4 regions of the Citrobacter pasteurii genome follow, and region 4 is predicted to be linked to each of the others. Evidence: predicted binding sites of a transcription regulator. Region 4 holds the regulator's gene; each other region holds the start of a gene.
What was found. The regulator PurR, encoded in region 4, represses purine synthesis genes. The targets are predictions, from matches to a motif close to CANGCAAACGTTTGCNTG.
Positions count from the first base shown of each region.

Region 1 (3,120 bases), 1.4 Mb from region 4:
CGCTGGTCGAGGATCCATTCTTTTATGCGCGATCGCGAATAATCAGGGAACAATTCGGCCAAAGCCTGATCTAAGCGTTGACCAAGCTGATTTTCGGAGACTGTTGCGGTGAGTTCTACTCGTTGTGCCATAAACTGCTTCTTCGTTTAACGTTGGGTTTTACGGCTTTGCCGTTTAATATAGTGTGCTATTGTAGCTGGTCTTAACCGGGAGCAGGAACAGAGAATCTCCCGTATTACATTTTGAGGAAAGTCAAAACGTCATGACGCGCATGAAATATCTGGTGGCAGCAGCCACGTTGAGCCTGTTTTTGGCGGGTTGCTCTGGTTCAAAGGAAGAGGTGCCCGATAATCCGCCAAATGAAATCTACGCGACTGCTCAGCAAAAGCTGCAGGACGGTAACTGGAAACAGGCAATAACGCAATTGGAAGCGTTGGATAACCGCTATCCATTTGGACCGTATTCTCAGCAGGTGCAATTAGATCTCATCTACGCCTACTACAAAAACGCCGATCTGCCACTTGCTCAGGCTGCCATCGATCGTTTTATCCGTCTTAATCCGACACACCCTAATATTGATTATGTCATGTATATGCGTGGCCTGACCAATATGGCGTTGGACGATAGCGCGCTGCAAGGATTCTTTGGCGTCGATCGTAGCGATCGCGATCCACAGCATGCCCGAGCTGCGTTTAATGACTTTTCCAAACTGGTACGTGGCTATCCGAACAGCCAGTACACCACCGATGCCACGAAGCGTCTGGTGTTCCTGAAAGATCGTCTGGCGAAGTATGAATACTCTGTTGCTGAGTATTATACCGCCCGTGGCGCATGGGTTGCAGTCGTGAACCGTGTGGAAGGTATGCTGCGTGACTATCCGGATACCCAGGCAACGCGTGATGCCCTGCCGTTGATGGAAAACGCTTATCGCCAAATGCAGATGAATGCCCAGGCAGAAAAAGTAGCGAAAATCATTGCCGCTAACAGCAGCAACACCTGATTGACCTCAGAATGCACAACGGCAGCCTTTGGGCTGCCGTTTTTTTTATCCGTTAACACCACAACTGAAGCGGTTTAGCTGCGACGCATCCTATCAAATATGGCCTGCTTTCAGGTATTCCTCAAGTAAAAAATCGCCTGTTCCTGCGGTGCCTCACAAAAAGGTTTTCTTGACAAAAAGCGACAAAAATATGTGATTTAGATCACATATTTTGACATTAGGAACGGTATGCTGGAATCACCAAGACGGGAAAGACAAGAGGTAAAATTTATGACAATGAACATTACCAGTAAACAAATGGAAATTACTCCGGCAATTCGCCAGCATGTCGCAGACCGTCTCGCCAAACTGGATAAATGGCAAACTCATCTGATTAATCCACATATCATTCTGTCTAAGGAGCCACAGGGTTTCATTGCTGATGCCACCATCAATACACCGAACGGACATCTGGTCGCCAGCGCAAAACACGAGGATATGTACACCGCCATTAACGATTTGATCAACAAGCTGGAACGGCAGCTCAATAAAGTGCAGCACAAAGGCGAAGCCCGTCGTGCAACAACTTCAGTAAAAGACGCCAACTTCGTCGAAGCAGAAGAAGAGTAGTCCCTTACATTGAGTGTATCGCCAACGCGCCTTCGGGCGCGTTTTTTGTTGACAGGGTGAAAACAGTACGGGTACTTTACTGATATAGCCTAAGGAAAATTATATGAAACTTGTCCCGTTCTTCTTCGCATTCTTTTTTACCTTCCCCTGAATGGGAGGCGTTTCGTCGTGTGATAAAGAATGCGAAGACGAACAATAAGGCCTCCCACAACGGGGGGCCTTTTTTATTGATAACAAGAAAGGCAACACTATGACATCGGAAAACCCATTGCTGGCGCTGCGCGATAAGATAAGCACGCTGGATGAAAAATTACTGGCCCTGCTGGCAGAACGACGTGGTCTGGCGGTAGAGGTCGGCAAAGCCAAGTTGCTGTCTCATCGCCCAGTACGCGATATTGATCGGGAACGCGATCTGCTGGACCGTTTAATTCAGCTTGGTAAAGCGCATCACCTCGATGCCCACTACATCACGCGCCTGTTCCAACTGATTATCGAAGACTCCGTCCTGACGCAACAGGCACTGCTGCAGCAGCACCTGAACAAAATCAATCCGCACTCTGCACGCGTAGCCTTCCTGGGACCAAAAGGCTCTTACTCACACCTCGCCGCCCGTCAGTACGCCGCACGTCATTTTGAGCAGTTTATTGAAAGCGGCTGCGCGAAATTTGCCGATATCTTTAATCAGGTTGAGACCGGACAGGCAGACTACGCGGTAGTGCCTATTGAAAACACCAGCTCCGGCGGGATCAACGACGTTTACGACCTGCTACAGCACACCAGCTTGTCTATCGTTGGCGAGATGACCATCACGATTGACCACTGTGTACTGGTGTCCGGCACAACAGATCTCGAGACTATTGAAACGGTTTACAGCCATCCGCAGCCGTTCCAGCAGTGCAGCAAATTCCTGAATCGCCATCCACACTGGAAGATTGAGTACACCGAAAGCACCTCTGCAGCAATGGAAAAAGTTGCGCAGGCTAACTCGCCGCGCGTGGCGGCTCTTGGGAGCGAAGCCGGAGGCGTGCTGTATGGTTTGCAGGTTCTTGAGCACATTGAAGCTAACCAGACGCAAAACATTACCCGCTTCGTGGTACTGGCACGTAAAGCAATCAATGTTTCCGACCAGGTTCCAGCGAAAACAACGTTGCTGATGGCGACAGGGCAACAGGCCGGTGCTCTGGTAGAAGCATTGCTGGTGCTGCGTAACCATAATCTGATTATGACTAAACTGGAGTCACGCCCGATTCACGGCAATCCGTGGGAAGAGATGTTTTATCTTGATATCCAGGCCAATCTGGAATCGCCCCAAATGCAAAAAGCATTGAAAGAGCTGGGTGAGATTACGCGTTCGATGAAAGTATTGGGATGTTATCCGAGTGAAAACGTGGTGCCGGTCGATCCAAGCTAACGTTTGACAATACCGGAGGCACTACGCTTATCCGGCCTACAATTCATGCGATTTTTGTAGGCCGGATAAGGCGAAGCCGCCATCCGGCGTCTTAATTAAG
Region 1 is NZ_CP077262.1:1,567,597-1,570,716, reverse strand. It holds gene rluD (23S rRNA pseudouridine(1911/1915/1917) synthase RluD) at 1-131, opposite strand, end outside; gene bamD (outer membrane protein assembly factor BamD) at 263-1,000, shown strand; gene raiA (ribosome-associated translation inhibitor RaiA) at 1,271-1,609, shown strand; Phe leader region at 1,712-1,837, shown strand; gene pheL (pheA operon leader peptide PheL) at 1,713-1,760, shown strand; gene pheA (bifunctional chorismate mutase/prephenate dehydratase) at 1,860-3,020, shown strand; gene tyrA (bifunctional chorismate mutase/prephenate dehydrogenase) at 3,116-3,120, opposite strand, start outside.
Region 1: the regulator PurR is predicted to act here: its motif matches at 1,155-1,172, upstream of raiA (ribosome-associated translation inhibitor RaiA).

Region 2 (3,120 bases), 1.3 Mb from region 4:
TGCCGTTGCCGGAAAAGACACCAGACTGGTTCTGGACCGACCAATTTAATGACAATCTACAACTTGTTGGCGATATGCAGGGAGAAAGCTGGCTCATACGCGGTAATTCAGATGCGCATAAAGCAATATGGTTTAACCTACAGGATGGCGTGATTGTCGGCGCAGTAACGTTGAATCAGGGGCGAGAAATACGTTTATTGAGAAAATGGATTCAGGCAAAGAAAAAGCCACCAATGGCGGCTTTAGTCGATGAAACAATGTTGCTTAAGTCAATATAACTGCCGGATGGCACGTCGTTTATCTGGCCTACATGTGAGTTACCTGTAGGCCGGATAAGGTGTTTACACCGCCATCCAGCAATCAGTATGGCTTACGCGTAAACCGGGAAGCGTGCGCAGATATCCAGAACTTTACCTTTGACGCGCTCGATTACGGCTTCGTCATTGATGTTGTCCAGCACGTCACACATCCAGCCAGCCAGCTCTTTCGCTTCCGCTTCTTTGAAGCCACGGCGAGTGATTGCCGGAGAACCGATACGGATACCGGAAGTCACAAACGGGCTCTTCGGATCGTTCGGCACGCTGTTTTTGTTGACGGTGATGTTAGCGCGGCCCAGCGCGGCATCAGCTTCTTTACCGGTCAGGTTTTTATCAACCAGATCCAGCAGGAACAGGTGGTTTTCAGTACCGCCAGAAACCACTTTGTAGCCACGGTTCAGGAACACTTCCACCATCGCTTTGGCGTTTTTAGCAACCTGCTGCTGGTAAACCTTGAACTCAGGCTCCATTGCTTCTTTCAGCGCCACGGCTTTCGCCGCGATCACGTGCATCAACGGGCCGCCCTGCGCGCTTGGGAACACCGCAGAGTTGAGTTTTTTGTACAGCTCTTCATCACCGCCTTTCGCCAGGATCAGGCCGCCGCGCGGACCCGCCAGCGTTTTGTGGGTGGTGGTGGTGACAACGTGTGCGTGTGGAACCGGGTTCGGGTAAACGCCTGCGGCAATCAGACCCGCAACGTGCGCCATGTCAACGAACAGGTATGCGCCGATGCTGTCAGCAATTTCACGCATTTTGGCCCAGTCAACCACGCCAGAGTAAGCAGAGAAACCGCCGATGATCATCTTCGGCTTGTGCTCTTTGGCCTGCTTCGCCATGTCTTCGTAGTCAATTTTACCGGACTCATCAATACCGTAAGGGATGATGTTGTACAGTTTGCCGGAGAAGTTAACCGGGGAGCCGTGAGTCAGGTGGCCGCCTTGTGCCAGGTTCATACCCAGAACGGTATCGCCCGGTTGCAGCAGAGCGGTGTAAACAGCGAAGTTAGCCTGAGAACCAGAGTGCGGCTGTACGTTAGCGTAGTCAGCGCCAAACAGCTCTTTGGCACGATCGATAGCCAGTTGCTCAACGATATCAACGTACTCGCAACCGCCGTAGTAGCGCTTGCCCGGATAACCTTCAGCATATTTGTTGGTCAGCTGAGAACCCTGCGCCTGCATAACACGCGGGCTGGTGTAGTTTTCGGAGGCGATCAGTTCGATGTGCTCTTCCTGACGTACTTTTTCCTGCTCCATAGCCTGCCACAGTTCGGCATCATAATCGGCAATGTTCATTTCACGCTTTAACATCCGCATCTCCTGACTCAGCTAACAATAGAATTTCGGCCTAAAAAGGCAGTCCCTAGGACTTCGGCCAACAGTATAACCGAATCATTCTTCGATAACAGGTCTTGACAAAGGATTTTACGCAAACGATTACCTTCACGGCACGCAAGGCTTTGGAGAACAAAGGTCTGCTGAATTTCAACGGATTTCTTTTCAGGTTTGTGATGCAGATTTTTCACGATGTAACCTTTACAACGCAAAGTTACAAAGAACCATTTACAATGCAGGGGTATTTTTTATAAGATGTATTTGACATACATCATTAAAGTCTCAGATAAAGGAAGACCGTATGCTTGACGCACAAACCATCGCTACAGTGAAAGCCACCATTCCCCTGCTGGTTGAAACAGGTCCGAAGCTGACCGCCCATTTCTACGATCGCATGTTTACGCATAACCCAGAGCTGAAAGAAATTTTCAACATGAGTAACCAGCGTAATGGCGATCAGCGCGAGGCGCTGTTTAACGCGATTGCCGCGTATGCCAGCAATATCGAAAACCTGGCGGCGCTGTTGCCAGCGGTTGAGAAAATCGCGCAAAAGCATACCAGCTTCCAGATTAAACCAGAGCAGTACAACATCGTGGGTGGTCATTTGCTGGCAACGCTGGACGAAATGTTCAGCCCAGGCCAGGAAGTGCTGGATGCGTGGGGTAAAGCGTATGGTGTGCTGGCGAACGTTTTCATCAACCGTGAAGCGCAAATCTATAGCGAAAATGCCAATAAAAATGGCGGCTGGGAAGGTACTCGTCCTTTCCGCATCGTGGCAAAAACCCCACGCAGTGCACTGATCACCAGCTTTGAGTTTGAACCTGTCGATGGTGGCGCAGTAGCTGAATATCATCCGGGACAATACCTGGGCGTCTGGTTAAAGCCGGAAGGTTTCCCGCATCAGGAAATTCGTCAGTACTCACTGACCCGTAAACCTGATGGCAAAGGCTATCGTATTGCCGTTAAGCGTGAAGACGGTGGTCAGGTTTCCACCTGGCTGCACAACCATGCGAATGTTGGCGACGTTGTTCACCTGGCCGCACCTGCGGGCGATTTCTTTATGGACGTTGCGACCGACACCCCGGTATCTCTGATCTCCGCGGGCGTGGGACAAACCCCAATGCTGGCGATGCTGGACACGTTGGCAAAAGCGAAGCATACGGCGCAGGTTAACTGGTTCCACGCGGCAGAAAATGGCGATGTACATGCCTTCGCTGATGAAGTAAATGAACTCGGCAAAACGCTGCCACGCTTTAGTGCACACACCTGGTATCGTGAGCCAACCGAAGCCGATCGCGCGAAAGGTGCGTTTGATAGCGTAGGTCTGATGGATTTGAACAAGCTGGAAAGCGCAATCAGCGATCCGGCGATGCAGTTTTATCTGTGCGGTCCGGTTAGCTTTATGCAGTTTGCCGCAAAGCAGCTGGTTGGTCTGGGCGTAAAAAACGAGAACATTCATTACGAATGCTTCG
Region 2 is NZ_CP077262.1:1,621,238-1,624,357, reverse strand. It holds gene hcaD (phenylpropionate dioxygenase ferredoxin reductase subunit) at 1-278, shown strand, start outside; gene glyA (serine hydroxymethyltransferase) at 371-1,624, opposite strand; gene hmpA (NO-inducible flavohemoprotein) at 1,950-3,120, shown strand, end outside.
Region 2: the regulator PurR is predicted to act here: its motif matches at 1,740-1,757, upstream of glyA (serine hydroxymethyltransferase).

Region 3 (3,120 bases), 1.0 Mb from region 4:
TCCTGAAAGTACAAAACAGCAATGGAGGGGATTTTACGCGCCAGAAGAGGGGCCGGGGAAGGATAAAATCAACTCCCCGACATTAATGGCTTATTTCAGCTTTGACTGCGCCCAGATAATACCGCTGGCATATTCCGGCGGCAGCAGGGGGATAAGCGCTTCCAGTGTCGCGCTAAGGCGCGCGGTATCGCTGTCGCTCAGGTTCAGGTGGCCGACCTTTCGTCCTTCACGCACTTCTTTGTCGTACCAGTGCAGATGGACCAGCGGCAGTTTCAGCCAGTCGTAGTTCAGGTCGCTACCAATCAGGTTCACCATCACCGAAGGTGTGTTCACCACCGGTGTTGGTAGCGGTAGCTGGGTAATGGCTCGCAGGTGCAACTCGAACTGGCTGATGCTGGCACCGTTTTGTGTCCAGTGCCCGCTGTTGTGCACGCGAGGTGCCAGTTCGTTAATCAGCAGACCTTCCGGGGTAATGAAACATTCCATCGCCATCACGCCGACATAACCCAGCTCCTGCATGATGGCGGAAAGCATCGCTTCGGCCTGTGCCTGCTGTCTGGCGTTAGCCTGTGGGAAGACCACGCTGGTACGCAGAATGCCGTCCTGATGCAGGTTGTGGGTCAGCGGATAGAAAACCGTGCTGCCGTCGTGTGCGCGAGCGCCTACCAGCGACACTTCACCCGAGAAGTTAATGCCCTGCTCGACGATGCACTCGCCGTAGCAATCATCCGGCAATTGTTCAGTTTCATTCGCGCGCAAACGCCACTGACCGCGACCGTCATAGCCGCCGACGCGACGTTTAACAATCGCCAGTTCACCCAGTTTGTCAAATACTGCAGACCATTCGCTTTTATCCGCCAACAGTTGCCACGGCGCGGTTGCCAGGCCGAGCTTGTCAAAAAGCTGCTTTTGCGTCAGGCGGTCGGCAATAATCGGGAAGACATCACGATTCACGAATGCCGGATGGCGCGCCAGCTCGCGGGTTAACGCGGTTTCCGGCCAGCGCTCGATCTCAGCGGTAATGACGCTTTGCTGAAAGGGGACTGCGGCGGGTTCGGCATCCAGCCCGACTGGCCAGACCGCAATGCCCAGCGGCTCGCCAGCCTGACGCAGCATGCGCCCTAACTGACCGTTACCGAGTACGCAGACCTGCTTCATGCCGCACCTCGCGGGTCCGGGTTCTCCAGTACCTCATCGGTCTGTGCTTTGCGCCAGTCGCTCAGACGCTGATGTAATGCTTTGTCGTGTGTTGCCAGAATTTGTGCTGCCAGCAGGGCCGCATTTGCCGCACCCGCTTTCCCAATCGCCAGCGTACCCACGGGGATGCCGCGTGGCATCTGCACGATTGAGTAGAGGCTATCTACGCCGCTCAACGCTGCGCTTTGTACCGGAACGCCTAACACGGGGACCAGCGTTTTCGCTGCAATCATGCCCGGCAGATGCGCTGCACCGCCAGCACCCGCAATAATAACCTGATAACCGTTTTCTTCAGCGCTTTCGGCGAAGCTGAACAGTTTATCAGGGGTACGGTGGGCTGAGACGACTTCAACATGGTGCGGAACGTCCAGCATTTCGAAGATTTCGGCGGCGAACTGCATGGTAGCCCAGTCGCTTTTGGACCCCATCACGATGGCGACACGCGCCGGATTATTGCGGGAAGACATGCGTCTAAAAACTCCTGTGGGTGTGCTTCACACTGCTTTAGAGGCGAGAGAGAATAGCACGTTTTAAAAACAAGGAAAACGATTGCGTTGCTTGTGTGCAGACGTTTTCAGCTGTGATTAAAACGGAAAAGCGATCAGTTCAACGTCGTCAGGTGTGACTTTAATCATCGAACCTTCAGTGTGCCAGGCACCTAACACCACGCGGAAAGCGGGTTGTGCATTGGCCGTGAGTTCGTGGACTGCCGGGCGATGGGTATGACCGTGAATTAACCACTGGACCTGATGTTTTTCCATCTCGTTAATCACGGCCTGCGGATTCACATCCATGATCTCCAGCGATTTACTGCTATTGGCGGCTTTGCTTCCGGCGCGCATCTTTGCGGCGATGCGTTGGCGAATGAATAACGGCAGGGAGAGAAACAGTTTTTGTAGCCAGGGCTGATGAACCTTAGCGCGAAACGCCTGATAGCCTGTATCGTCGGTGCACAATGTGTCGCCATGCATGATCAGTACGTTGCGGCCATACAGGTTGAGCACTTTTTCCTGAGGTAACAGGGTCATGCCGCTCTCACGGGCAAAACGCTTGCCGATCAGAAAATCACGATTGCCATGAATGAAAAAGCAGGGAACACCGGAATCCGTCAGCGCTTTTATCGCTGCGGCCATTTCACGATGTAGGGGATTGGGATCGTCATCGCCTATCCAGGCCTCAAACAGATCGCCAAGAATGTACAACGCATCGGCCTTTCGTGCATCGTCGGCTAAAAAGCGCAGAAAACCGGCGGTGATTGCCGGTTCTTCCGTGCAGAGATGAAGATCTGCAATAAACAGTGTCGTCACGATTACTCGCTGACGGTCACGTTTTCGATGATAACGTCTTCTTTTGGTACGTCCTGATGCATGCCGCTGCGACCGGTGGAAACGCCTTTGATTTTATCAACGACATCCATACCTTCGACAACTTCAGCGAACACACAGTAACCCCAGCCCTGCATGCTTTCGCCGGAGAAGTTCAGGAAGTCGTTGTCAGCAACGTTGATGAAGAACTGAGCTGTCGCGGAGTGCGGAGCCTGAGTACGCGCCATTGCCAGCGTGCCACGGGTGTTTTTCAGACCATTGTTGGCTTCGTTTTTGATCGCCTCTTTCGTGGCTTTTTGCTTCATGCCCGGCTCAAAACCGCCGCCCTGGATCATGAAACCGTTAATAACACGGTGGAAAATGGTGTTGTTGTAAAAACCTTCGCGGCAGTAGTCCAGGAAGTTTTTAACTGTTTCAGGCGCTTTATCATCAAACGTTTTGATTACGATATCGCCGTGATTAGTGTGGAAAGTAACCATTTTTGCATCCTGTTCCGATAGATTGGTGCTTCGACCCCGTCAAGGGTCAGAGTTAGGGGTGTGTTATAGCATAACCGCAAGGTTCGATCACCTTGCAAAGTGTGCTGCTTCGGGGCCAA
Region 3 is NZ_CP077262.1:3,942,579-3,945,698, reverse strand. It holds gene purK (5-(carboxyamino)imidazole ribonucleotide synthase) at 91-1,158, opposite strand; gene purE (5-(carboxyamino)imidazole ribonucleotide mutase) at 1,155-1,664, opposite strand; gene lpxH (UDP-2,3-diacylglucosamine diphosphatase) at 1,782-2,504, opposite strand; gene ppiB (peptidylprolyl isomerase B) at 2,507-3,001, opposite strand.
Region 3: the regulator PurR is predicted to act here: its motif matches at 1,736-1,753, upstream of purE (5-(carboxyamino)imidazole ribonucleotide mutase).

Region 4 (3,120 bases):
CAATGGCTGGCGAGGACAACTGGCGATTGCGGTAGATAATATTGTGCGTCCAGAACGGACCCGACAGATGATTGTGGATTTCTACCGCCATTTCGATGATGTAGAACTTCTGGTCTTTCAGGAGGTGTTTAATGGCGTCTGGGACGCGCTTTCGTATGGTCGCGTGGAGTTAGCTATCGGAGCAACGCAGGCCATTCCGGTAGGGGGGCGCTATACGTTCCGGGATATGGGAATGCTGAGCTGGAGTTGCGTGGTGGCCAGTCATCATCCGTTGGCGGCAATGCCAGGACCGCTCAGTGACGATACGTTGCGCAACTGGCCATCGCTGGTACGCGAAGATACGTCCCGCACACTGCCGAAACGTATTACATGGCTGCTGGACAACCAAAAACGCGTCGTTGTGCCTGACTGGGAATCCTCGGCTACCTGCTTGTCAGCCGGACTCTGTGTCGGGATGGTGCCGACGCATTTTGCAAAACCGTGGATCGATGGCGGTAAATGGGTGGCGTTACAGCTGGAAAATCCGTTCCCGGATGCCGCTTGTTGCCTGACCTGGCAGCAGAATGATACGTCGCCTGCACTGAGCTGGTTACTGGACTACCTGGGGGATAGTGAGACGCTGAATAAAGAGTGGCTGCGGGAGCCGGATGAGGCTCCCACACAACAGTCTTAACGACGATAATCGCGGAATGGACCGTCGGCAACGGAACGACGCTCTATCAGGCGTGGGTGCACCTCGATAGACTGCGACTCTTCACGTTTATTCACGATTCGGTCTAACAGCATGTTGAAGGCCGTTTCACCCAGTGAATCTTTTGGCTGATGGATGGTTGTCAGCGCAGGGGTGAAGTAACGGGCGTTGCGCACGTTATCGTAACCGATAACTGAGATATCCTGCGGTACGCGCAGCCCCATCTCGTCTGCAGCACACAGCGCACCCATCGCCATAATATCGCCACCACAGAATACGGCGGTTGGGCGATGCGACTGGGAGATGATTTGCTGCATAGCGCGGTAGCCGGATTCAGGTTCGAAATCACCCTGCACAATCCAGTTTTCGGGGACTTTAATCAGCGCTTCTTCCATCGCTTTCATGAAGCCAGCCAGGCGGCCTGCGCCGGTATTACGCTCCATAGGTCCCGGGATCACGCCGATCTCACGATGACCGCGTTCAATCAGATACCGGCCCGCCATGTAACCGCCTTCGAAGGCGTTATCAATGACGGTATCGGTAAAGTCGGCTTTGGCCTCGCCCCAGTCCATGACCACCATCGGGATATGGCGATACTCTTCGAGCATGGAAAGCAGTGATTCCGGATACTCTGAACACATTACCAACAGGCCATCAACGCGCTTTTGCGCCATCATCGACAGATAAGCCTGCTGTTTTTCGAGACTGTTCCAGGCGTTGCCCAGAATCAGCGTGTAGCCTTTCTGGAAACAATTTTTTTCAACTGCCTCAATAATTTCAGCGAAATAGGCCGCTTCGCTGCTGGTTGCCAACAAACCGATCGATTTGGTGTGATTCACCTTCAGGCTACGCGCTACTGCGCTCGGAGAATAGTGCAGTTCTTTAATCGCTGCCCAGACAGCGTTGCGCGTTTCTTCCGCGACAAAGCGCGTTTTGTTAATTACGTGTGATACGGTTGTAGTGGAAACGTTTGCTCGCTTCGCTACATCTTTAATAGTTGCCATTACATCTCACTCCAGACCATATCCTAAGCTCCTGAGAATACTCCAGGTAAACGTTTGCCTTCACACACCCTCAACGCAACGTCAGGGTTGCGGCACGCCGGGAAAACGACACGGAACGTCAGGAAGGGGTCAATGGCCGGTACGCTAATCAAGTAAGCGTGGAATTTTGTCTGATCTTAACGAAAAGGGGAAGAGTTAAAAGCAGTTATCAATATAAATCGTGAGAGATTTTTGCTTTCAAGTGTGTAAAAATGCGCAATATCACTTTTTGTGTGGGAATAAAAAGGAGAAAACTTGATGAGCACCGATCTGAAATTTTCGTTAGTGACGACCATAATTGTTCTGGGCCTGATTGTCGCGGGTGGCCTGACTGCAGCACTGCACTGATTTCCCCCGAGGGAGTTCGCTCTCCCTCATCCTTTCTGCTTACCTTTTTCGTCCTATTTTTTGCAAATAAGCAAAAGTCTTTTGCAGTTTTGTTAACTTTATTAATTTTGCGATCAATGTCATGCTTTTGACTCTTATGATGTGTCGTGCCAAGGCTCGACGTTACGGAGTCGATAGATGAAAATAAATTATCCTTTACTGGCGCTGGCGATCGGAGCGTTTGGCATTGGCACCACCGAATTTTCTCCCATGGGATTGTTACCCGTCATTGCCAAAGGCGTGGATGTTTCAATTCCGGCAGCAGGGATGTTAATCAGCGCGTATGCGGTAGGCGTGATGGTTGGCGCACCGCTGATGACATTACTTCTGTCCCATCGTGCGCGTCGCAATGCGCTTATCTTCCTGATGGCCATTTTTACGTTGGGTAATGTGCTTTCGGCGATATCTCCGGATTACACGACGCTGATGCTGTCGCGCATTTTGACCAGTCTTAACCACGGGGCATTTTTTGGCCTCGGTTCGGTTGTGGCGGCAAGCGTTGTCCCCAAACATAAACAGGCCAGCGCCGTTGCGACGATGTTTATGGGGTTAACTATCGCGAATATTGGCGGTGTTCCCGCGGCAACCTGGCTTGGGGAAACCATCGGCTGGCGAATGTCCTTTATGGCGACGGCGGGACTGGGTGTTATCGCGATGGTCAGCCTGTTCTTCTCGTTACCGCAAGGCGGGGCTGGTGAGCGCCCTGATGTGCGCAAAGAACTGGCGGTGTTAATGCGTCCACAAGTGGTGTCAGCTTTACTGACGACCGTTCTGGGGGCCGGTGCGATGTTTACGCTTTATACCTACATCTCACCCGTGCTGCATAGCATTACTCATGCTACGCCGGCGTTTGTCACCGGTATGCTGGTGCTGATTGGCGTTGGGTTCTCTATCGGTAACTATCTGGGCGGTAAACTGGCTGACCGTTCGGTTAACGGTACACTGAAAGGCTTTTTACTGTTGCTGATGATGATTATGCTGGCGATACCTTTCCTTGCT
Region 4 is NZ_CP077262.1:2,926,843-2,929,962, reverse strand. It holds gene punR (DNA-binding transcriptional activator PunR) at 1-673, shown strand, start outside; gene purR (HTH-type transcriptional repressor PurR) at 670-1,695, opposite strand; gene cydH (cytochrome bd-I accessory subunit CydH) at 1,993-2,082, shown strand; gene I6L54_RS14295 (MFS transporter) at 2,260-3,120, shown strand, end outside.